DNA from 2 places in the Arthrobacter sp. B055-34 genome. Region 1 is predicted to be linked to the other one. Evidence: riboswitches for the same ligand, from Rfam matches in the RefSeq annotation. Region 1 holds a riboswitch; the other holds the start of a gene.
The links. Region 1 has a riboswitch for cyclic di-AMP ahead of AC5RWO_RS07720 (C40 family peptidase). Riboswitches for the same ligand answer to the same signal wherever they lie in the genome.
Positions count from the first base shown of each region.

Region 1 (11,714 bases):
GGGTGAGCATGGCGATTTTCCGGTCCGGATCCACGCTGAGGACCAGGAAGATCTCGCACAGGTAGTCGGCGATGACCTGCCGGTTGTCCAGCACGGTGGTCCACAGCCGGGGATCGGCAACGCCGTCGATGTACGGCCCGCGCAGCAGGCGCACAATCGTCTGGCGCAGCTGCAGCGGGAAGGTGCCGGTGTCGCCGTCGAACAGTTGCCGCTCCGCGCGGTACCCGCTTGCGGCGATGTCAGCCTCGGTCTCGGTCATTTGCTCTCATCCTTTAAACCCGTTGAATCTTTGGTGAACGTGACAAGCGGGAGGTAGGCGGTGCGCTCGACGCCGTCGATCTGTTTGTAGGTGAGGACTTCGAACCGGTCGCCGATGTCCTGGTCCGTGTGGCGGGCCGTGAGCACCAGCCCACGGATGGAGTTGATGTGGCGGTGCTCGGGCGGCAGCAGTCCGAACGCCGCGCCCAGCGTGGCCTTGCCGTCCTTCGCCGCAGCGGTAGCTGCGGTGATCGCCTGGCGGATGGCACCGGCGTCGGCTTTTGGCGTAGTGGGCGTGCGGTGGATGTCCGCGTCGCTGAGCGCTGGCGGCTCCGCTAGCCGCGGCGGCGGGACATGGTCCTCGGGGTTGAAGATCCCGATGCCGGCCAGCGTTTCGAACTCCGGCAGGTACACGTTGACGGGAACCGCCGGCGTCCTGGTCTTCAGGTCCGGCGAATGGGCCACGGCCAGCTCGGCCGAGCGGATGGCCTTGCGCAGCAGCATGGACTCGCGGAACTCGTCGCTCTGGACGTAGGTGTGCAAGCTCTCGGAGAGACGGCCATAAATGGCATGGACTTCGGAGGCCTGGCGGCGCAGTTCCCGCACCAGATTGGCCAGGGTGTTGCGCTCGTCGGAGCTCAGATCGGACACGAAATCGCGCTCGAGCACTTCGCGGACAGCTTGGCGGAAGCGGGCCTGCTGCTGCGGATTGTTCAGGAACTCCGTGAAGCCGCGGAAAGTCTCGCCCTCGGCGGTGCTACGCAGCTGGCGGTCGCCCTCGAGGACCTGGCCGACGGCGACGCCCTTGGCCACGCTGGACTCCATGATTTCTTGCCGGATGGTGCGCAGCATGGCCTCGACGCCGTCGCGCATCCGCTTGAAGTCCGCCGGCAGGGTGGAGGCCAGGTCGAGGATGCTCCGGGCCGCGGCAACGGAGGTTTCGTGCGGGAGGACCGCGGGTTCCTGGCCGGTTTCCAGCGCCTGGATCTGCGCCTGCCGTTCGGCGATTTCCGCCTCGAGCTGGCTGATCCTGGCGGCCGGATCCGGGTCCGACTCATGGGCGAGCGATTCGATGCTGTTCAGGAGGGCGCTCAGCCGGGAGCTGTTGAGGTTGGTCCGCTCCTGCGTGAAACCGTCGATGAAGTTCAGCACCCGCTGGGTCTGCGCGGTGGGCTCGTAGACAAACTGGCCGTCCACCATCGGCCGGGCGAGGAACTGGTTGCGCACCCAGGAATCGGCATAGTTGGCCGCCTGCCACTGCTCGTTGAGATTCAGGTTCTCGTGCCGGAGTTCCTTTAGGAAGGCAGCCAATGCCGCGTGGAATTCCTCGAGCGCAATCCGCGGCCGGTTCGAGGTGAACTCGGCCCGGAAGAAGGCGATGGTCCACGGTGCCGCGGAGAGCAGCTTCCAGGCAGGGCTGAGCCTGAAGTCCTTCTGGGTGTGCCAGTTGGAGACAGCTTGTTCAGTGGAGCGCATCAAGAACTTTCTGCCAGTGCCTGGCTGCGAAGGGGACCCATTGATCTTAAGGGATGCAGCTCCGGGTGGCAGAATTTGCGCCATGGCCAAGTTGATCTACTCCGGCATCACCTCGTTGGACGGCTACATCGCGGATGCAGAGGGCAAGTTCGACTGGAGCATGCCGGACGAGGAAGTGCACGCCTTTGTGAACGACCTGACGCGCCCGATCGGCACCTACCTTTTAGGTCGCCGGATGTATGAGGTGATGGTGGTGTGGGAGGAGCTGGCGGATGATCCGGACCTGCCGCCCGTGGAGCAGGACTTCGCCCGGATCTGGCTGAACGCGGACAAGGTTGTCTACTCCACCACCCTGGAAACCGCGCCATCGGCCAGGACGCGGATTGAACGCAGCTTCGACCCGGAGGAGATCCGGCGGATGAAGGCGTCGGCCGAGCGGGACCTGATAGTCGACGGAGCCGAACTTGCCGCGCACGCGCTCAGGGCCGGGCTGGTCGACGAGTGCCACCTGTTGGTCTCGCCGGTGATGGTGGGCGGCGGCAAGCGGTTCCTGCCCGACGGTCTCCGGATGCAGCTCGAACTGCTGGAGGAGCGCCGATTCGGCAACGGGGTGGTGTTCCTGCGCTACAGCACGGCGGGTGGGGCGGTCACCGGGAGCTAATGGACTCGAACTTCCGGATGGCCAGCGGCACGAACACCAGCAGCATCACCGCGATGCCGATGAACACGGTGACGAACGGGTGCTGCAGCGTCCACGCGGTGGGCTCCGGGAATTCCGCATAGGTGTTGCCGAACAGCTGGCGGGCCGAGGCCACCAGTGCCGAGACCGGGTTCCACTCGGCGATGATGCGCAGGATATCCGGCATGGTGTGGATGGGCACGAAGGCGTTGGAGATGAACGTCAGCGGGAACAGGATCATGAACGAGGCGTTGTTGATGATTTCCGGGCTGCGGACGCTCATGCCCAGCAGCGCCATGACCCAGCTGAAGGAGTAGGAGAACAGCAGCAGTATGGCGACGCCACCGATGAAACCCCAGAACGACGTCGTCACCCGCCAGCCGACCGCCCAGCCGGTTGCCATCATGATCAGCATGGAGATGGAGTTGATGGCCAAGTCGCCGTTGGTGCGTCCCACCAGGACCGCGGCCGGGCTCATGGGCAGGGTTCGGAAGCGGTCGATGATCCCGTCCTTGAGGTCCTGCGCCATCGCCGCGCCGGAGAACGTGGAGCCGAAGATGACCGTTTGGGCGAAAATGCCGGCCATCAGGAACAGCGTGTAGTTGTCGATGGCCATGGCGCCGCCGTAGACCTGGCTGAAGAGCAGCACGAACATGATCGGCTGCAGGATGGTGAACACCAGGATTTCCGGCACGCGCTTGATCTTGACCAGGTTCCGGCGCGTGGCGATCCAGCCGTCGGAGACGAACTGGCCGAAGCTGCTGCCGGTGCTGGCCAGGGCGGGCGTGGAATCCGGGCGGGTGAGGGTGGTCATTTCGCATTCTCCAGTTCCGTCTTATTGCGACCTGAGCCGGCGCTGGTGCCCGCACCGCCGTCGTCGTCGTCTGCGTCGGTTTCCGCCTTGCGGCCGGTGAGTTTGAGGAAGACATCGTCCAGCGTGGGGCGGCGCATGCCGGCGTCGTGCAGTTGGATGTTGGCCTCGCCGAGGTCCGCGAGCACATACTGCAGCGCGCGCGGCCCGTCGGTTACCGGCACTTCCACCACGCGGCCGTCACCGGAGACCTGGGCCTCGCCCTCGCCGTGCCGGGCGAGAATGCCGGAGGCCGCGCCGGCGTCCGCCTCGTCCACCAGCGTGACAACCACACGGTGGCCGCCGATCTGCGCCTTGAGCTCATCCGCGGTGCCCTCGGCGATGACCCTGCCGCCGTCGATCACGGCAATGTCGTCCGAAAGCTGGTCGGCCTCCTCGAGGTACTGCGTGGTCAGCAGCAGGGTGGTGCCCTCGGCCACGAGGTTCTTGATCACTCCCCAGAGCGCGAGCCGGCTGCGCGGATCCAGCCCGGTGGTCGGCTCGTCCAGGAACAGGATCTTGGGGTTGATCACCAGGGCGCCGGCGAGGTCGATCCGCCTGCGCATGCCGCCGGAAAACCCCTTGACCGGACGGTTGCCGGCTTCGGTCAATTCGAACTGGTCGATCAGTTCCTGCGCCCGGCGCCGGGCCGTCTTAGCGCCGAGATGGGAGAGCCGGCCGACCATTTCCAGGTTCTCGAAGCCGGTGAGGTTCTCATCAACCGCCGCGTACTGCCCGGCGACGCCGATGATCCGGCGCACTTCCTTCGGCGCGGCAGCGACGTCGATCCCGTCGATATGCGCGGTGCCCCGGTCCGGCTTGATGAGCGTGGTCAGGACCTTGACGGCCGTGGTCTTGCCGGCACCGTTGGGCCCGAGCAGGGCCTTAACCGTGCCGCGCGGGATGGAAAGATCCAGCCCGTCCAAGGCATGGACTGCGCCGGTTTTCGTCTTGTAGATCTTGGTCAGGCCGCGGGCCTCGATGATCGTCATGGTGGCATCTTAGAAAAGGCCGGGCGGCTTCGGAAAGGGAATTGAGGACAGCTCCGGTCCTCATGCCGACCGGAATCAGTGGTGACGCCTTCACGCTATGGTGCGGTCCGCCGTCGTACGCCCTTGCTCTTTCTACGGGCTGCCGGCCAGTGAAGCCTCCGGAGCAGACCTCAGCGGCCGTCGGCCAACGCGGCCACGGACTCCGCCGGTGACTCGGCGTGGTCGTCCGCGGGCTTGCGGACGAAGAAGGCTGCCACCACGGCGAAGACGGAGATGATCGCGCCGGCCATGAACGCGGCACGCACTCCGCCGGCCACCGCCACGGTACCCGCCGAACCGTCCGCGGCCAGGGCGGCGGACTGGATGGACATCACGGTCACGAACAAGGCGGTCCCGACAGCACCCGCCACTTGCTGGACCGTGCCGATGATAGCGCTGCCGTGCGAGTACAGCTCCGGCTTTACCGCGCCCAGTCCCGCGGTGAACAGCGGGGTGAAGAGCAGGGCCAGGCCGATGCTCAGGACGATGTGCGCGGCCAGCAGCGTGAACGGGGAGGTGTTCTCGGTGAGCGTGGACAGGAACCACAGCACCGCGCTGACCAGCATGGTTCCCGGCACCAGTAGGACGGTCGGCCCGAACCTGTCGTAGAGCCGGCCCACAAACGGCGCCAGCAGACCCATGAGGAGGCCGCCGGGCAGCAGCATCAGGCCGATCTGGAACGGTTCGAGCGCAAGCACCTGCTGCATATAGATCGGGAGCAGGATGATGGTGCCGAACAGGGCGGCCATGCTGATGACCATCAGGCCCACGGTGACCGCGAAGGTGCTGGAGCGGAAGGTGCGCAGATCCAGCAGCGCGCGGTCCCGCCGCTGGAGCCTCAGCTGTCGCAGGATGAAGGCGGACAGGGCCACGAGCCCCACGGTGAAGGAGATCCACATCGGAACGGCAGAAACAGCCTGGCCGGCCTCGCCGGAACCCTGGCCGACCAGGCTCAGGCCATAGATCAGGCCGCCGAAGCCGAACGCGGAGAGCACCACGGAGAACAGGTCCAGCGGTACGGGCCTCGGTTCGGTGACGTTGTCCACCCGCCGGTTGCCGATGATCAGCATGGCGACGGCGATCGGCAGCACCAGCCAGAACATCCATCGCCAGGACAGGGCGTTGAGGATGATGCCGGAGATGGTCGGTCCGATGGCTGGCGCGACGGAGATGACAATCGAGACGTTGCCCATGGTCTTGCCGCGCTCGGCCGGAGCCACCAGGGTCATCAGGGTGGTCATCAGCAGCGGCATCATGATGGCCGTGCCGGTGGCCTGGACAATCCGGCCCAGCAGCAGGAGTTCGAATCCGGGCGCCATAGCGGCGATCAGCGTGCCGGCGGAGAAGAGCGACATGGCCGCGGTGAAGACCGGCCGGGTGTTGAAGCGCTGCAGGAGGAAGCCGGTGATCGGAATGACCACCGCCATGGTCAGCATGAACGCCGTGGTCAGCCACTGGGCGGCGCGCGCGGTGATGCCGAGGTCGTCCATCAGTTCGGTCAAGGCGACGCTCATGATCGTCTCGTTGAGGATGACCACAAACGAGGCAGCCAGCAGCAACCGGATGACCCGGTTGTTCCGGCGTCGATGGTCGGCGCCGTCGCTTCCCGGTCCGGGTACTGGCGCCGCGCCGGAATTTACGACGGCGGGTTCGGCCGGGGACTGTTGGCTCACGGAAGGTATCCTCAATGGTTTTGGGGGGAAGCGGTGCCTGCGCGAGGCGACGATAGCAAGACTAACCAGCATAGTGGAAGCAGTATTCCCGCCGGTCCCATAGAGGGGTGAGCCTCACATAAGATGCCCCACTTAACGCGGTATGCACCGCCGGAAAATCCGACGGTGCATACCTATATATAGGAGCATACCTCTATATACTGTGCCGCTGTGCGGCCGCAGGGCTTACTTGGTGAAGTAGCCGTCTACGGGCATCCAGCTGGTGGGGTGCACCTTGGTGCCCTCGCCCGGGTTCAGGGCGCTGATCATCTGGCCGTCGCCGAGGTAGATGCCGATGTGGCTTCCACCGTTCTGGAGAACCAGGTCGCCCGGCTTCGGGTTGCTGGTCGGGGTCAGTGCGCCGGCCTGTGCGGTGGTGACGCGGGGCAGGTCGATGCCGTGCTGGGCGTAGACCCACTGCACGAAGCCGGAGCAGTCCCAGCCGCTGGTGGAGGTGCCGCCCCAGACGTACGGGGTGCCGACCATGGACTTGGCGGTGGCGACGATGCCCGAGGTGCTGGCCGTGCTGACGGAAGCGGGCTCGATGTTGGCGCTTGCAGCGGCAACGGTGAAGTCTTCTTCCTGCGGCGCGGCCTGGGTCGCCGGTGCCTCGGCCGGAGCAGCATGCGCAGCGTGGTCGTCGGCCGGAGCCTGTGCGGCGCCGGCGAGCTGGATGACGTCGCCCGGGTAGATGACCGATTCCCAGCCGAGGCCGTTGGCGGCGAAGACGTCGTTCAGCTCGATGCCGTGCTGCGCGGCAATGTTGCCGAGGGTGTCGCCGGCCTTGACGGTGTGGGTTGCAGCGTCCTCCGAGGAGGCCGGCGCGGGTGCCGGAGCTGCGGCCGGAGCGGCAACAGTCTCAGCCTGGGCCGATGCGGCGAAGTCGCTGGAGGATACGTCTGCTGCTGCGTTGGCAGGCAGGCCGGCGCCGAGCATCAGGCCACCGGCAGCGGTGACAACTGCGGCACTGCGGCCAACGGTACCTGCGTGGGACGATACGGCCTTCGAAACTCCGCTGAACGGGTTGCTGTGGACCGCGGTGGCACGATGGCGTGCGGAATTGTTCTTGAACAAGGTTGTAGCCTCTCCCAATGCCTGCGAGGTAAGCTGTCGGGTTCGGATGGGAGTCACCCGGCCGCGTTCCACCTCGGAAAATCGCTCCGTGGTGAACTGCGGCTTAACCCCAAGGGCTCTGGAGGGAGCCCGGTAAACGTGGGTCCCCCGCCTCTGCCGTCTGTCTAGCGAACGGACTCGGAACGGTGGCAGAGTTAGGCAAAGCCATTCCGAGGGGGCCGGCCCAGGAAGCGCCGACGTGGTTGCCACCCTACATAACGGATTGATAACTCCGCAAAACGGACACGCCGCGAATGGCAGGTTTCGGGGTGGTTCAGTGCTAGTGGACGGCCGGTGGATTGCGTTCGGGTGGTGGTGCCGTTCCGTAGTAATCTTGCCGGATGATCCGTCGAAGCTTTGCCCTCGTGTTTGTAATGTTTGCCCTGCTCATCACGGGGTGCGGCCAAGTTGAACAGGCCGCCACCGATGCGGCCAATGATGCCGTTTCGGGCGCCAAGGATGCGGCCAGCCAGGCCGCGTCTGATGCTGTGTCAGGAATCACATCGGCTGCCGTCGATGAAGTGCTGCAGCAGGTCTGCAAACCTGTGGCGGACGGCACGATCAGCGCAGGGGAGAAGCAACTGCTTTCCGGCCTCGTCGATGCCGCTGAACAGGCCGGTGTGCCAGCCGAAATTACGACGCCGATGGGTGACATTGCGCAGTCCGGAGACCGGGTGCCGGCCGAGTCTGTGAACGCCCTGCAGGACGCCTGCGCCAACGCCAGCAGCTAGCGCCAACGCCGGCTCCTAGTGCTGGCGCAGCCGGAGCCACTCCCGGGCGCCGGCCTTGAACCCGGCCGGGTGAAGCGCGGCAGCGTCCTGCGGGATGGCGCCGAGGAACGGCACGTCCAGATTCTGCAGGTACCGCAGGTTGTCCTCTTCCACCGCGTTAGGTTCCGCCGGCCAGGAGCCGATGACCAGTCCGGCGGCCGTGAGGTTGCGGGCCATAATGGCCTCGAGCGTAAGCAGGGTGTGGTTCAGCGTGCCCAGTCCGCTGCGGCAGACAACGACGACGCCGGCACTGCAGCCGCCGGAGCTGCGGCTGGCGGCACCGCTGTCACTGGCACTGCCGAAGCCGGAGTTCTCCACCCGGGCCGCGAGGTCTGCGAGGGTCCTGCCTTCGCTATCGAGTTCCACCAGGAGCCCGCCGGCGCCTTCCACCAGGACATGGTCCGATCCCGCAGCGAGCTTCTCGATGTGCCGGACATGGTCCGCTAGGGGAGGCAATGCCGCGTCTTGCCGCGCGGCAGCCGCCACCGGGGCCATCGGCTCGAGCAGCCGGATGCCCTCGGAGACACCAGCCACGCCGGAGAGCCGGCGCACTTCGTCCGCGTCGCCCGGTTCACGGTCGGCAACCCCGGTCTGTGCCGGCTTGTAGACCGAAACGGTGCCCGGTAAAGCGGTGGCGAGCGCCGCCGTCGTTATCGTCTTGCCGACCCCGGTGTCGGTGCCGGTGACGAAGATGACCCGCGGCAGTTCGGAGGGACTGGCCGGACCGGCCAGGCTGCGCAGGGCGGGATCCTCGGTCACTGATCCTCCTGTTCCACCGTTACGGTGAGCGGGGTTTGGAAGGACAGCAGGCGCAACCAGTCCGGCTCCGGCCCGGTGAGCCTTACCGCCGGCAGTGCCCGAGCCGTCTCCTCAAGCACCAGCACGGTTTCGAGCTCGGCCAGTTTGGCGCCCAGGCAGCGGTGCAGGCCGTGCCCGAACGCCAGCGAATAGGCGGTTCCGGCGGTGTCCGGGGGATGGTTGCCGCTGAGCTCGAGCAGGATTTCCGCGCCGGCGGGGAGCTCGGTGCCGCCCAGTCGCGTATCGCGGGGGACGGCCCGCCGCCAGGTATGCACGGAGGATTCGGTGGCCAGCACCTGCCGCACGAAGGACGCGGCTCCGGTGGTAGCCGCAGGGGCGACTCCGTTCCCGGTCTCGGCTCCGGCCCCTGCCTTGGTGCCGGCCGCGAGCTGCTGCCAGCGTCCCGGTTCCTGCAAGGCGCGGTAGAAGGACGTCCCGATCAGCTGCGCGGTGGTTTCCTGCCCCGCGATGACCAGGAAATAGCCCAGCGAGCAGATTTCCGACGGCGTGAGCCCGGCGGCGTCGAGCACGCCGAAGAGTGACGCGTTGCCGCGGCTGGCGGCTACTTCGCCGCGCAGCCAACCGTAGAATTCCGCGGCGCTCTCCGCCAGGACCGGCTGGCGGTCTTCAGTTGGCCAGCCCCAGAACAGCTCGAGCGAGTCCCGGCTCCAGCGCTTGAGGATGTCCAGGTCAGGGCATGGGATGCCGGTCAGCTCCGCCATGATGATCGGCGGAATGTGCTTGGCCACCGCGTCGGCCAGATCTACCGGCCCCTGATGCAGCAGCTCGGCGGTCGCAGCGGTGCGTACCCGGGTCAGCTCCCGCACCTGCGGCCCGATAGCAGCCACTTTCGCGGGGGTGAAAAAACCCGCCACCAGTTTGCGGACGTGGCGGTGCTTGGCGCCGGTGGCCGACGCCAGCACCGGCGGCAGGGCAAAGCGGGCGCGGCTGAGGATGCGCAGGGCGGCCGGGGCCAGGGGCACCACGGAGGTCAGCGCGTTCGTCGGCAGGAAATCCTCGGTCCGGCGCATCACCTCGCGCACCTCCGCCGGATTCGAAACCACGTGGAAGCTCATCGCGCTGCCACCCTTGAAGCGTCCATTCCGGCCACCATGCCGGCGACCAGCCCGGCGGCCTGCCGCACCTGTTCCGGCGCCAGATCCGCGCGGGCCGTCAGCCGCAGCCGCGAGATGCCGTCCGGCACGCTCGGCGGCCGGAAGCATCCGATCAGGACCCCGGCATCCTCGAGTCGGACGGCGAGTTGGGCGGCGTCTTCCGGCCGGCCCACGGGAACGGACTGCACGGCGCCGGCGGCCTGCTCGATTCCGCAGACCTGCGCAATGATGGCCGCATTGCCGAGCACGGCCTGCGCCAGCGAAGGCGCGGCGGCTATGATCCGGCAGGCTTCAGCCGCCGCGGCGGCTGCGGCCGGGGCCAGCCCGGTATCGAAAATGAAGCTGCGGGCAGTGTTGACCAGGTGCGTGCGCAGGGCGGCCGGACCGAGTACCGCGCCGCCTTGGGCCCCGAGCGCCTTGGACAAGGTCACCGTGAGCACCACATGCTCCGCGCCCGCCAGTCCGGCCGCGTGGACGGCCCCCCGTCCACCGCCGGCGACGCCGATTCCGTGCGCCTCGTCCACCACCAGCAGAGCGTCGTGTCTGGCGCAGATGCGCGCGGTTTCCGTCAGATCACTGGCGTCGCCGAGCACCGAGTAGACCGATTCAACAACGACGACGGCGCGCGGCTGGCTTCGGCCTGCCAGCAACCCGTCCAGCGCGGCGAGATCGCCATGGGCAAACACCTCCACGGGCGAGCGGGAGAGCCGGGCGCCGTCGATCAGCGAGGCGTGGCAGTGTTCATCCCGGACGATCAGTGTGCCGGGGCCGCCGAGCGCGGTGAGGATGCCGAGGTTCGCCGTGTAGCCGCTGGAGAACGCCAGGGCAGCGGGCTGGCCGGTCAGCCTGCAGAGTTGTTCTTCGAGCTCCGCGTGCACCGGCTGCGTGCCGGTGACCACCCGGGAAGCGCGGGCTCCAGTGCCGTAGAGCGCAATAGCGTCGATGGCGGCGGCCTTGAGCCGGGGATCGGTGGACAGGCCCAGATAATCGTTGGAGGCCAGGTCCAGCAGGGCGTCATGAACGCCCGAGCCCCTGGCGGCCGAGTTGCGCTCGGTAATGTTTCGGGCGGTTGTGCTCCGCACCGTGCCGCGCCGGGTGCGCACGTGGGCCTTGTCCGTGAGCCACTGCTGCATGGCGCCCATCAGCCGTGGACCCGGGCGACGGCGGCGGTGATCCCGGCGCCGATGGTGGCGATATCCTGCGCCGAGGAGATGTAGGGCGGCATGGTGTAGATCAGGTCGCGGAAGGGCCGCACCCACACACCGTGCTCCAGTGCGGCGCGGGTGATGGCGGGAATGTCCACCGGCCGGTCCAGCTGGACCACCCCGACGGCGCCAAGCACACGTATATCGCAGACGGAAGCCAAGCCGGCAGCCGGTGCCAGTGCGGCGGACAATCCTTGCTGGATCTGCTGCACCTGCTTCCGCCAGTCCGCGGAGTCCAGCAGTTCCAGGGATGCCGTGGCCACCGCACAGGCCAGCGGGTTGGCCATGAAAGTGGGACCGTGCAGCAGCGCGCGGAACTTTGAGGCCGTGATGGCGGCAGCCACCTCGCCGGAGCAGAGCAGCGCGGCGAGGGTCAGGTAGCCGCCGGTCAGTGCCTTGCCCACGCACATCACGTCCGGCACGACACCGGCCCACTCGGACGCGAAAAGCCGGCCCGTGCGGCCGAAGCCGGTGGCGATTTCGTCGAAAATCAGCAACAGTCCGTACTCGTCCGCCACCCGGCGCAGCGCCTGCAGGCATTCAGGGGCGTAGCTGTACATGCCGCCGGCGCCCTGCAGCACCGGCTCCACGATGATGCCGGCCAGCCCGCCGGCATGCCGCGCCGCAGTCTCTTCCAGTTGGGCGATCCAGCCGGATACCTCGGACGCATCGGCGACCAGTTCGCCGTCGTTGTTCAGCCGCGCCGC
Region 1 covers NZ_JBNHFQ010000003.1:377,681-389,394, reverse strand. The annotation lists gene AC5RWO_RS07750 (DUF4194 domain-containing protein) at 1-259, opposite strand, end outside; gene AC5RWO_RS07745 (DUF3375 domain-containing protein) at 256-1,734, opposite strand; gene AC5RWO_RS07740 (dihydrofolate reductase family protein) at 1,817-2,395, shown strand; gene AC5RWO_RS07735 (ABC transporter permease) at 2,382-3,227, opposite strand; gene AC5RWO_RS07730 (ATP-binding cassette domain-containing protein) at 3,224-4,255, opposite strand; gene AC5RWO_RS07725 (MDR family MFS transporter) at 4,426-5,976, opposite strand; gene AC5RWO_RS07720 (C40 family peptidase) at 6,193-7,080, opposite strand; cyclic di-AMP (ydaO/yuaA leader) riboswitch at 7,085-7,260, opposite strand; gene AC5RWO_RS07715 (hypothetical protein) at 7,494-7,850, shown strand; gene bioD (dethiobiotin synthase) at 7,866-8,648, opposite strand; gene AC5RWO_RS07705 (cytochrome P450 family protein) at 8,645-9,763, opposite strand; gene AC5RWO_RS07700 (aminotransferase class I/II-fold pyridoxal phosphate-dependent enzyme) at 9,760-10,935, opposite strand; gene AC5RWO_RS07695 (adenosylmethionine--8-amino-7-oxononanoate transaminase) at 10,944-11,714, opposite strand, start outside.

Region 2 (11,714 bases), on a different contig from region 1:
AATGTTCAAGACGATGAAGCCGTACGCTCCGCCGCCGCCTCCGGGAGCACAACCGCCGCCGCTGTGGGGCACGGAACAACACGTGCGGGATCTGCTGGGCGACCGGGTGACAGACGTCGTTGCTCGACGGGAGAAGCTGCTGGTCGATCGGTTCAGCACACCGGAAGAGTTCCGCGAGTTCTTCAAGACCTGTTACGGCCCTACCATCATCGCGTACCGCAACATCGCGGACAGCCCGGAGCGGGTGCAGGCGCTGGACGATGAACTCGCCGAACTGGCGCGGCGGAATGACCTGGGCAACGGCAGGATGGAATGGGAGTATCTGCTGTTCACCGCCGTCAAGAAGTGAGGGCGTGACCCCAGCGCAAAGGTGAGCGCGCCGCCCCAAGCGGGCGGCGCGCCGTCGTCGTTGGTTGAAAGGAAGTAGTTGGCGGGAAGGGAAGGGCGAGGCTGGAGCCGGTGTGCAAGTGCCCAATGTGCGGCCGCTAAACGTGTGTGGATCTTTCTTGTGACGCCCGCCACTCCGCGGGGATAGTGGTCTGCACAACCAGCTTGTTCCGCACCGCAGGGCGAACATCAGAGCCGCCCGGCGCACCTTCATCCCTTCCTCATTGGAGCTTACGAATGTCTTCTGCAGCCACGCGAAGCGCTTCGACAAGTGCACGACTCGACCGCGCAAAGATGCGCAAGATTTCCACCGCCAGCGTCATCGGCACCACCGTCGAATGGTACGACCTCTTCCTCTTCGGAACGGCGTCCGCACTGGTCTTCAACCGAATCTTCTTCCCCGAGCTCGACGGCGCCATCGGCACCCTCCTCTCCTTCCTCACCTTCGCGTCCGCCTACCTGGCCCGCATGGTCGGCGCCATCCTCTTCGGCCACTTCGGCGACCGCGTGGGCCGCAAGTCCATGCTGCTGATCTCGCTGATCGCGATGGGCGCGGCGACCTTCGCCATCGGCCTGGTGCCGGACTTCAATACCATCGGCATCGCCGCTCCCCTGCTGCTGCTGACCCTGCGCCTGATCCAGGGCCTGGCCCTGGGCGGCGAATGGGGTGGTGCGGTCCTGATGACCGTGGAGCACGCGCCGGAAAACAAGCGCGGATTCTACGGCTCCATGGTCCAGATCGGCGTGCCCGTGGGTACCTTGATTGCCAACGTGGCCTTCCTGCTAGTAGCCGCCAACCTCTCCGAGGCCGACCTGCTCAGCTGGGGCTGGCGCGTACCGTTCCTGCTCTCGGCCGTCCTGGTGGGCGTGGGCATCTACATCCGCCTGAACATCGAAGAGACCCCGTCCTTCCAGAAGGTCCGCGAGACCGGTGCCAAGGCGAAGATCCCGTTTGCCGACCTGATGCGCAAGTACTGGAAGCAGGTCATCCTCGGCGGCGTCGCCACCCTCTCCACCGGCAGCACCTTCACCCTGCTGGTCGCCTCCGGCGTCAACTACGGCACCACCGAACTGGGACATTCCAGCGACACGATGCTCTGGGCAGTCATGTTCGCCTGCGTCCTGGCCTTCATCGCCATCCCGTTCTTCGGCCGGCTCTCCGACCGCGTGGGCCGCAAACCCATCATCTTCGCCGGTGTGGCCGCCGAGGCGCTGCTCGCTTTCCCGATGTTCTGGCTGATGGACACCGGATCCGTGCCGCTGATGTTCGTAGGCTACGGCCTGATGATGCTGGCGTTCTCCGCCAACTACGGCCCGATCGCCACCTTCCTGGCCGAGCTGTTCGGCTCCAAGGTGCGCTACTCCGGCCTGTCCGTGTCCTACATGCTCTCCGGCCTGCTGGGTTCGGCCGCCACCCCGGCCATCACGGTGGCCCTGCTCGCCGCCACCGGCCAGAGCTCCTCCATCGCCTGGTACGTGATGGGTGCCGCAGTGCTGTCCCTGGTTGCGCTGTACCTGCTAACCGAGACCCGGCACGGCAACATCGATGCCGTTGAGGCAGCCCCGTCCAGCGAGAGCGTTGACGCTCCGACCGGCTCGGTTGAGAGTGAAGAGGTTGCCCGGTGACCATCCGGCGCATCCACGCGGCCCCCGGCTCAATCGAACCGGTGGGCCCGTACTCACAGGCGGTCGTCGCCAACGGCTTTGTCTTCACCGCGGGCCAGGTGCCCGCCAAGACCAGTCTGGAGGACCAGCCGGACACGTTCGCCGAGCAGGTCCGCCAGACCATCCGGAACCTGGAGGCCGCGCTGATCGAAGCTGGCTCCGGTCTGGAACACGTGGTCAAGGTGAACACGTACTTGACCGAACCGGATCAGTTGGCCGAATACAACGCGGTCTACGAGGAATTCTTCGGCCCCCACAAGCCGGCCCGCACCTCGGTGTGCGTCAGCTTGTGGGGCGTAAGCCTGGAGATCGAATGCGTGGCGGCAGTGCCCGCACAGGAGGAGAAATAACCCATGGAAATGTCCGCCACCGGAACCCTCGCAGCCGGGACCCCGAGCCAGCCGGCCGAGCTGCCGCAATGGCAGGAGCTGCAGGAGCTGCCCGAACTGCTTGACCAGCTTCGCAGCGTCAGCTTCCCCACCTTGGGCCACTTCCTCGAGGAGGGATTCTGCTCCTCGGAGATCCGCGCGATCGTGCCCGGTGCCCGGATGGTGGGCATTGCTTCCACAGCCCGGATTCCCGACGCCGATGCGGTGGCGGTCAACCACGCGCTCCTGCGCCTGCAGCCCGGCGAGGTGCTGGTGCTGGACATGGACGGCGACCGGCAGCACGCTCCGGTCGGCGCGGTCACCGGTGCCGCCGCCCGTGCCCGCGGCGCGGCCGGCATCCTGGTGGACGGCCCGGTGACCGACGTGGTGGAACTCAATGAAGCGAACGACGGCGGGGCGTTGCCCGTGTTTGCCCGCGGCACCACCTGCCTCACTACCAAGCGCCACGCGTCCGGCCGAGCCCAGTTCGGCGTCCCCGTGAGCGTCGGCGGTGTCACGGTCCGGCCGGGCGACATAGTCCTCGGTGACGACAACGGAGTGGTGGTGCTGGCACCCGAGGTGGCAGCCGCCGTCGTTCTTCAGGCGGTTGAATCCGACGCCGCCGAACCGAATATCCTCAGCCGGATTGCTGCCGGTGAGCCGCTCGAAAGGATCCTGTACCTTGGCCAGTAACGCGCCTGCGCCAGGCTCGACCGAAGGAGCAACCATGCCGGATCCGGACATCAGACAGCGCATCCTGGCCGCCGTCGACACCGCCTTCGACGAGCAGCTCGCGTTCACCGCCGAGCTGATCTCCGAACCCTCGCTGCGGGCGGACGAGGCCGACGCACAGGACCTGCTCTACCGGGCAATGGAGTCCCGCGGCCTGGAGATGGACCGCTGGGAAATCGACTCGGAGGAACTACGCAGCCACGTCGGCTACGGCCCGTCCACCGTGTCCTACGAGAACAGCGTCAACGTGGTCGGCACCTACAAACCACGGACGACGGCGGGGCGCTCGCTGATCCTGAACGGCCACGTGGATGTGGTGCCCGCCGGGCCCGAGGACACCTGGTCCCGCTCCCCCTGGCACGCCGAAATGAAAGACGGCTGGCTCTACGGACGCGGCAGCGGCGATATGAAGGCCGGACTGGTGGCCAACCTCTTCGCGCTCGATGCCGTCCGCGCCGCCGGGCTCGCGCCGACCGCCGAGATCATCGTCCAGTCGGTGGTGGAGGAAGAGTGCACCGGCAACGGTTCGCTGGCCGCGCTGCTGCGAGGCTACACCGCCGACGCCGTTCTCATTCCCGAACCGGAAGAGAACATGCTGGTCAGGGCCAATGTGGGCGTGCTCTGGTTCAAGGTGCGGGTGGCCGGCGAGCCCACCCATCCGCGCGAAATGTCCACCGGCTTCAACGCGATCGACTCCGCCTACACAGTGATGGCCAGCCTGCGGAAGCTGGAGGAGAGGTGGAACGAGCAGCGCGTCTCGCACCGCTACTTCGAGAACCTTGAGCATCCGATCAACTTCAACTTCGGCAAAATCGTGGGCGGAGACTGGCCCTCGAGTGTGCCGGCTTGGTGCGAGATCGACGTGCGCGTGGCCATCTACCCAGGTACGACGGCGGACCAGGCCTGGCAGGAACTGCAGGATTGCCTCGACTCCACCGGGCTACCGGTGACTGCGACTAAGACCGGCTTCTACTCCGAGGGCTACGTGCTGGAGGAAGGCTCCGACGCCGAAGCGGTGCTGGCCGGTGCCCACCGGGAGGCCTTCGGCGAGGAGCTGCAGAGCTTCACCACGCCGGGCTACCTGGACGGGCGGGTGTTCACCCTCTACGGCAACACTCCTACCTTGGTCTACGGTCCGGTCTCCGAGGCGATCCACGGTTTCGACGAACGTGTGGACATCGAGTCCGTCCGCCGGATCACCAAGGCCATCGCCCTGTTCATTGCGGAGTGGTGCGGCGTGGAGGAGGCTCCGGCAGCCTAAGATTTCGGGTCACGGCTTTATCACGACCTGCGTGTCAGGGCTTAGTCGGAACAGCATTTTGACCTCGAAAGAACAGAAACCAGCTCTCTGTGTTGCATGAGGGATAGTAAGCATGCTTGGCTTCAACTTGAAGCAGGATCAATTCTTGAACAGAGGAGAGATGGCATGCAGGTAATCACCAATAACTTCGGTGCTTCCCAATACGACGCCTATGTGGACGGAGCGGTGGCAGCGTCACTGCACTACCAGATCCAGGATGGCGAGATGTGGCTTCTCTGGACCACCGTGAGCGACAGCTGTGAGGTCGAAGGCCTTGCCCAGCGCCTGATCCGCGACGTCCTCGCCGATGCGCACAGGAGGCGGCTGGCCGTGCGCCCGTTCTGCCACGAGGTCCGCAAGATCATCTCGGCGCACCCCGTGTATCTGAAGCTGGTTCCGGCCAACGAGGTCAGGCGCCTTCACCTGACTGCCGTTCCCACGCCAAAGGAAACGAAGGAGCTGGCGACCGCCGCAGCCTGACCGCTTTTGCTGGTGCGGGTTCGTATTACACGGAACCCGCACCCGGTTGCGGAAGGCCAAAAGCGGCCAGGTCTGAGACCCATTTCGGCGTGGCCCGGCCCAGGCGCTTGTCAGTGGTCACGCACAGACGCGCCGCGTTGGTCTTGACACAATGGTCTTCCCCATCCCGCTCCGGTAGCGCTTTGGGCACTGTTGCTTCCTGCAGGGGCCGGATGGCTGCCGTGGCCAGGATTTCTATTTCCTCATCTGTGGCCAAATGGCTTTTTGCCAGCAACGCCAGCACACCAAGCCCGGTCGCCTTGCGCTCCATGTCGGCGGATAAGGAAGCGTCCAGCGCCCATTGCGCGCGCGACCACCACTCGGAACGGCGGTCCGCGAGGGACCGCGCCTTCAACGCCTGCCAAGCAATGAAACCCGCGACGGCGGCCGCCAGCAACGTGGCCAGCGGGCCCAAGGCCTCAAGGACGTTCCACCATTCCGACTGCTGGACAATCACTGCATCCGGTACCGTCATAGGCTCATCCTAGAGCTTGCGGCAGTCTGCGCCCGGTTCCAAAACCGCCCCATTCAGCGAACACGCTTGAGGCCGTTGCCAGCCATGGATGCCGGCAACGGCCTCAACCCATAAGGCCCTATGAATTGGGCTTGGTAACTCAGCCCGTCTTACGACGGCGTGAGAAGACGGTAGCCGCGGTTCCTGCTGTCATCAGCAGGAGTGCCGCCGAAATCAGTCCGATGGATTCCGTGCCGGTCATGGCCAGGCCACCTGTCTGCGGGTAGACGACGGGTGCCGGTTCGGGGTTCGGTGCCGGTGGTTCTGCCGGCGCAACCGGAGGCTCCTCCTCAGGGTTGGCCGGCGGTTCTTCCGGTTCCGGAGCCGGCTTGGCCGGAGTCTCCTCGTCCGGGGCCTCGACCTCGGCGCAGGCTTCGGCGGAGTACTTGCCGTTGAGCAGGGCCTCGTTCAACAGTCCGGTACCTTCATCTTCTTCCAGCCGGCAGTCCAGCTGGTCCTCCGAGGCGTCGGAGTCAACCACGACGCGTGCCCAGACGATATAGAGGTCCGTGGAGTCGGGCTCAATGCCGCGGCCGTCCGCCAAGGTGGTTGTAGCGTCCACTTCGGGATCCGCCCAAACCCCTTCCTCGCCGTCGTTATCCCTAATCCATTCGGCATTGGTGACCCTGATGCCGTCGCCGAACTTCAGCGTGTCGGTCAGGTCGTAGTCGCGCCAGGCGATCTTGGAATTGTTGGTCACGCTGACTTCGTATTCGATTTCCCAGATGCCGGCGCCGACGTCGATCGCCTCGTAGGCGGTCTTGTCGACGTGCAGCCCCTCGGGGTCGAGCGAGTTCTCGATGACGCAGCGGATGTCCTGGCCGTACGACGGCGTGATCTTGTCGCCGTCCTGGTAGACCTTGCCTTCCCCGTAGACCAGTTCGCAGACCCAGTCACCGGCTGAGAACTCTTCCTGGCCCTCGAAGTCTGCATCCTCGGCAAGGGTGTAGGTGACGTCCGGGTCCACGCTGCCGCTCACCCAGGAGGTGCCTTCAAGCGTGGGCTCATCGTCGCCCTCCGCGGTAGCGGTCAGCGTCCACTTCTCCGCGTAGTCCCAGTAGTCCTCGGGGTCGATGTCCTTGGCCAGGGTGAGGTTCTGTTCACACTCCACATGGTTTACCACGGTGAAGGCGCTGTCCTTGTGCTCGAGCTGCCGCTCGCCGAGGCCCTGCCGGTCCTCCACCCAGCAGCCCTCAGGGACAGTGACTTCCTCTTTGAGGTAGACATAGTCGCCCTTGTAGAAGTCTGTGTACTGCGTGCCCCATTCTGCGTCCGCGGCTTCCTCACTGTCCGGGCTGAGCTTGAGCCAGGCGTCGAAGCCATCCGGCTGCTTGCCGTGGTTGAAGTACTCCCCGTCGATGACCCACTGTTTGTCCACTTCGAGAGTGGCGCGGTACTTAGGCGCGTGCGGGATGTCGGCACAGGCTGAATCGGCGTAGTTGCCGTCCACGTAGATCTTGTTCAGCAGGCCGCCGGAATAGCCGTCCTTGCAGGTCAGCTCATATTCGGGGGTTTCGTCTGCAACCTTGACTGTGGCATACACATGGTAGAAATGGCTCTTGCCTTCGCCCAGTTCGACATCGTCGTCCTTGCTGACGAGTTCGGCCGTGTTGCCTTGGAATTGGTTTTCCTTGTTGCCCTTGCTCCAGGTAGCCCTCTCGACCTCGATGCCTTGGCCGAACGAGAGCGTGTCCGAGAGTGTGTATTCCTCTTCGTCCTTGTAGTCGCCGTCGCCGTTGGGCTGGTTAAGTACCTGGATGGTGTAGCTGATGTACCAGCGACCTTCGGACTCGTCGCCGAGGGCCTCCACCGAATTGGCCCTCTTGGTGGCGACGATCGGGCTGGCTTCGTCCTCGTGTTCGCCCTCTTCGTGCTCGGCTTCTTCTTCGTCTTCACCTTCTTCTTCGTGCTCAGTCTCGGCTTCTTCGTCCTCGACCTCTGCTTCCTCGGTCTCTTCCTCGACCTCGGGCACTTCGTCTTCGTGCCCGGCCTCATCGTCGCTCCCTGCAATCGCGGCCAGAGGTGCGGCGGGCTGGTTGGCCGGCGCGGCAGCCTGGGCGACCGGGGCCGGGGCGGATTCCTGGCCGGGGGCGGGCGCCGGTTCAACGGGCTGTTCGGCTGCCGGTTCAACAGGTTCGGGGGCCTCCTCGGCTTCAGCTTCAGCCGGCTCGTCTGTTCCCTCCGCGGGGTCTTCCGTTCCGGCCAGTGTGGCTTCGGCAGGGGCCGCCTCGGCCAGCCCCGCGATCTCGGTGGCTGATTCCGGTGACTCTGCTCCGCCGTCGTCCGCCAGAACCGGCAGGGCCAGGCCGGCCGACATGAGCGTGCCGGCGGCCACCGCGGCGAGTCCTCCGCGCAGCCGCCTCACGGCGTCGCGCCTCTTCGGGCGCGCTTCCTTGGGCGGTTTCGGATTGGACGCCGCTGACTGCGCTGGCTTGTCTGTCATCTTGTTCCCCCAAAAAAGGCCGGCACACGTCGGGTGCCGGTGCAGGTGCGAGTGTCGGACCGTCTCCCCTGGTCCGTTATTGCCGTGAGCGCCCATGCGGACGCTGCGGCAGCCCGCTCCCCAACGGGCTGCCGCACGCGCAGTCCCTCATAAAGAAAACTGCTTCCCCCAGGGTCCTCGCCATTGAGAACCCGCTCCGCTGCCTTCGTGCCCTGACAGCCGCCGGCAACGGAGGCGGTGGTGGCTGCCAAGTACGGCTAGCCTAGGCGAGGGGTTAGTGCGGGCGCTAGGGATAAACGTTGCTTTCGGCCGGATCAGCGCGGTTTTCCAAGGTATTTGCAAGGTCTCTGGACGAGTTTCGGTGGCAGACATGAGTAGCGGTCTGCGAACCGACGCTCAGACTCGTCCGATCAAATCGGCCACGAGGTCGAGCTCTTCCTCCAGGTTGTAGAAATGCAGCGACAGCCGGATTCTGCCTGCACGGACAGACGCCACCACGTTGGCTTGGCGGCACCGTGCCATCACAGCCTCGGTGTCGGTCACCGGGACAGAGACGATAGTAGAGCGGTGCTGCTCAGGGAAGGGGCGGAAGGCAGTGCAATGTGTGGCCAGCGCGTTCTGTAAGTAACTGGCAAGCTGGGCGTTGCGCTCGAGCAGGGTGGTGATCCCGAACCGGCCGAAGAGGCCAAGCGCCGCCTGGTCGGCCAGGGCAGGAAACCAGGCCAGTGAGACGTCGAGCTTCGACGCCGACTGCGACAGATCCATGTCCGGACCATAGAAGCTCTCGAGCGGCATTCGGGCAGCCTTCCAGCCCGGAACGATGGGCCGGAGTTGCTCCAGCAGTCCGGAGCGGACATAAAGATAACCCATGCCCCTCGAGCCGAGTAGGAACTTATGGCTGGCCGAGGCGAGGAAGTCAATGCCATCACGCGCCACGTCGAGCGGTACTGCACCGGCGGCCTGGCAGGCGTCAACGAAGAACCAGGCACCGGAGCGGGCGGCTATCCCGCTGAGCGCGGCCAAGTCGGCCCGGTAGCCGTTGGCCGAGTTCACCGCACTCACCGCAATTAGGCGGGTACCGCCGTCGGCAGCGTGAGCGTAAGCTTCGGCCGCCACGATGTCGGAGTCCGGCGCCAGGGTGCGGACCTCGTATCCGCGCTCCCGCAGCAGGAGCCAGGAAAAGTAGTTCGAAGTGAATTCGTCCTCGGCGACGACGACGTTCTCGCCGCGCTTCGCGGGAGGCAGATTCGCGGCCACGATCCCTGCGGCTGTACTCACCGCCGGCACGATGGCGATCTCATCGACGTTAGCGCCGACAATCTTCGCGAACATGACGCGGGCATCTTCCCCCGCCTGCTCAGCTTCCCTCCAATCGAACCGGCCAGTGGACCAGCGTTCGACCGCCTGTTCATAGGCGGCCCGGGCAGGGGCACAGCCCACGTTCATGGAGGCAGTGTTGAGGTAGATGGTGTCCTTGAGCCCGGGGAAAAGCTGGCGGATGTCGGCGGCGTGCATGGCTGGAACCACCCTTCATGCCGGTCGGCGTCCTCGCCTGAGTCCAGACGCGGGGTCACCAAGTAGGACAACCATCTTATGGCTGGCTGCGCTGACGGAACCAGTGCCTGCGGCCTTCCCTGAGAGCCCGACCGGATTCTACTGTCCGATGCGTGCGGTTCCTTCGTCCGGCACTTCAGTCACGGTCACGTGGCCGGGGTCGAGGTAACCGCGTTCCAACCGAGGAAATCCGGCGCGGCTTCACGACGATCGGAAGTTGATGGACCTGACCAAAAGCTCTGCCTTGGTCAGGTCCATCCATCCCGTGCCTTGGGGAGGTGGCATGCGCTGGGATGACTAATTCAGCCTAGGTTCCAGTAATTCGACACGCCAGAGTTTGGTGAAAAGATTCATCTTCCAATGGGTGACCACAAACACATGTCACGAGTTTGTAACGGTTCAGCGCGCTCGATACGTTTAATCGCGCCATGGCCCTAGGCAAGGGTTGTGGCCGGGTCCGCACGCCGAGCTCTGCCAGCGTACCTGTCCGTTCAAATTCACTGGCAGAGGTGGAGGAACCAGAAGTGGCGCCAGCGGCGCCTTGGGGTGAAGTGCGGCTAGTTGTCCGCAGCGTTCTGCTGCGGTCCCGGCCGGGCCGAGATGCTCCGTCTCGAATCCGACAGCTAACTTCGCAGGCGTGTAGAGAGGAATCCCGTGAAGAACCATTCTCGTGGACGCCGGCGCGCCGGCCCCACCGTCTCGTCGCATGGTGTCACCAGCCTCGTCCGCGGTCGCCGCCGCGCCAAGGCTGAAGCCCCATCCGCCGTCTCCTTCCGCAGCGTCGGTGCACTCACCGGACTGGCCGTAGTTGCCACGGTGGCTGCCGCGGCCGCCTTGCCCTTGGATCAGGCTGGATCCCAGGAAGCCAGCGCAGGCCGTCCCCAACTGCAGACATCTGTGAAAGCGTGGCCTATTTCAGCGCCGTCGAATGAAGCTGAGCCGACGTTCAGCCGACCGACAACGGACAGCACGGCAGCCGCGCAGAAGGATATAAAGGTCACTCCGAGTTCTGTGGCCAAGCCGACCCTTGGAGGGGACGCTACCGGGCGGCCCGCCCCAATGACGACGCAGTCCGAGACTGAGTCCACTGGCGAGGCTGCGGCACCGCTTGCCGGCGTCGTCGGGAAAGCAACCGGCGCCGCCAAAGACAAGGTTGCCGGCGCCACTCAGGCCGCCACGGATACGGCAGACAAGGCCACAGCGGCCGCCACGGATGCGGCCGACAAGGCTACAGCGGCTGCAACGGATACAGCTAAGCCGACAGCCTCGCCTACCGCTGACGCTGCGGTGCCGACAAGTCCGGCCCCGAGCCCTTCAGCCAGGCAGAGCACACGAGCTGTGCCTGAAGACCCGGAGCCCACCAGATCAAGCGTCCGCAGCAAGTCAGCGGCGCCCGTCGAGCCGGCTCCGACCAGCGAAGCCGCCGACCCGGAGGAATCGCGTTCACCCGAACCCTCGCCTACTGCCGATACCACCCGTGATGCCGAGAGGGAGAAGCATCGCCGGTTCCGCGTCCGGGCTGACGTGGATGTGGACTTGCGCCTCCCCCTCTCCCTGCTGGGTGAAGACGAAGACGGCAGCAGCACCCGGTAGACCCTGACCCAGCTCTCTCCACGCTGGCTTACAAAGAGGGAAGCATGGCGGAACCCGTGTTCCGCCATCCTTCCCTCTTTTCGAATATCCGTTCTACTCTTGATGTATGGATCGGGATGCTGCGGCGCGGATGGCAGCCCGTTACGCCAAGCGTGCGGAGCCGGTATCGCTGACCGCCGAGGAGCTGGATCTCGAGCACCACAACGTGACCCGGGTAGTTCCTGGTATGCCGGTGTGGGCCTGGATCCGTTTTCCCGGTGCCGCCGAGCTGGTCCAGGGCGAGGCGTTCGGCTGGACGTCGCGGGCGGTGCAGGTAACCTGGGAAGACGCCGGCATCCGGCGGACAACGTGGGTGTGGGCCTCGGCCGTGCAGCGGCGGACCGATCCGGTGCGCCAGACGTCGCTGGGCGAGAGGACCGCAGCTAACGACGACGCGGCGCCGGCCAGGTCTCAAGGAGACCGGCCGACGCCGCGCTGACAGTCAGGACGGAGGCTTAGGCCTTGCCGTCGAAGAGGCTGGTGACGGAACCGTCCTCGAACACTTCGCTGATGGCACGGGCGATCAGCGGAGCGATGGACAGCACGGTCAGCTGCGGGAACTGCTTGTCCGCGGTGATGGGCAGCGTGTTAGTGACCACC
Region 2 covers NZ_JBNHFQ010000001.1:577,409-589,122, forward strand. The annotation lists gene AC5RWO_RS02570 (class I SAM-dependent methyltransferase) at 1-349, shown strand, start outside; gene AC5RWO_RS02575 (MFS transporter) at 625-2,013, shown strand; gene AC5RWO_RS02580 (RidA family protein) at 2,010-2,402, shown strand; gene AC5RWO_RS02585 (RraA family protein) at 2,406-3,113, shown strand; gene AC5RWO_RS02590 (ArgE/DapE family deacylase) at 3,148-4,413, shown strand; gene AC5RWO_RS02595 (GNAT family N-acetyltransferase) at 4,579-4,932, shown strand; gene AC5RWO_RS02600 (hypothetical protein) at 4,958-5,446, opposite strand; gene AC5RWO_RS02605 (hypothetical protein) at 5,586-7,928, opposite strand; gene AC5RWO_RS02610 (aminotransferase class V-fold PLP-dependent enzyme) at 8,325-9,443, opposite strand; cyclic di-AMP (ydaO/yuaA leader) riboswitch at 9,961-10,134, shown strand; gene AC5RWO_RS02615 (hypothetical protein) at 10,137-11,075, shown strand; gene AC5RWO_RS02620 (hypothetical protein) at 11,206-11,553, shown strand; gene AC5RWO_RS02625 (ribose-phosphate diphosphokinase) at 11,570-11,714, opposite strand, start outside.
Region 2: another riboswitch for cyclic di-AMP. It lies ahead of AC5RWO_RS02615 (hypothetical protein); the one in region 1 lies ahead of AC5RWO_RS07720 (C40 family peptidase).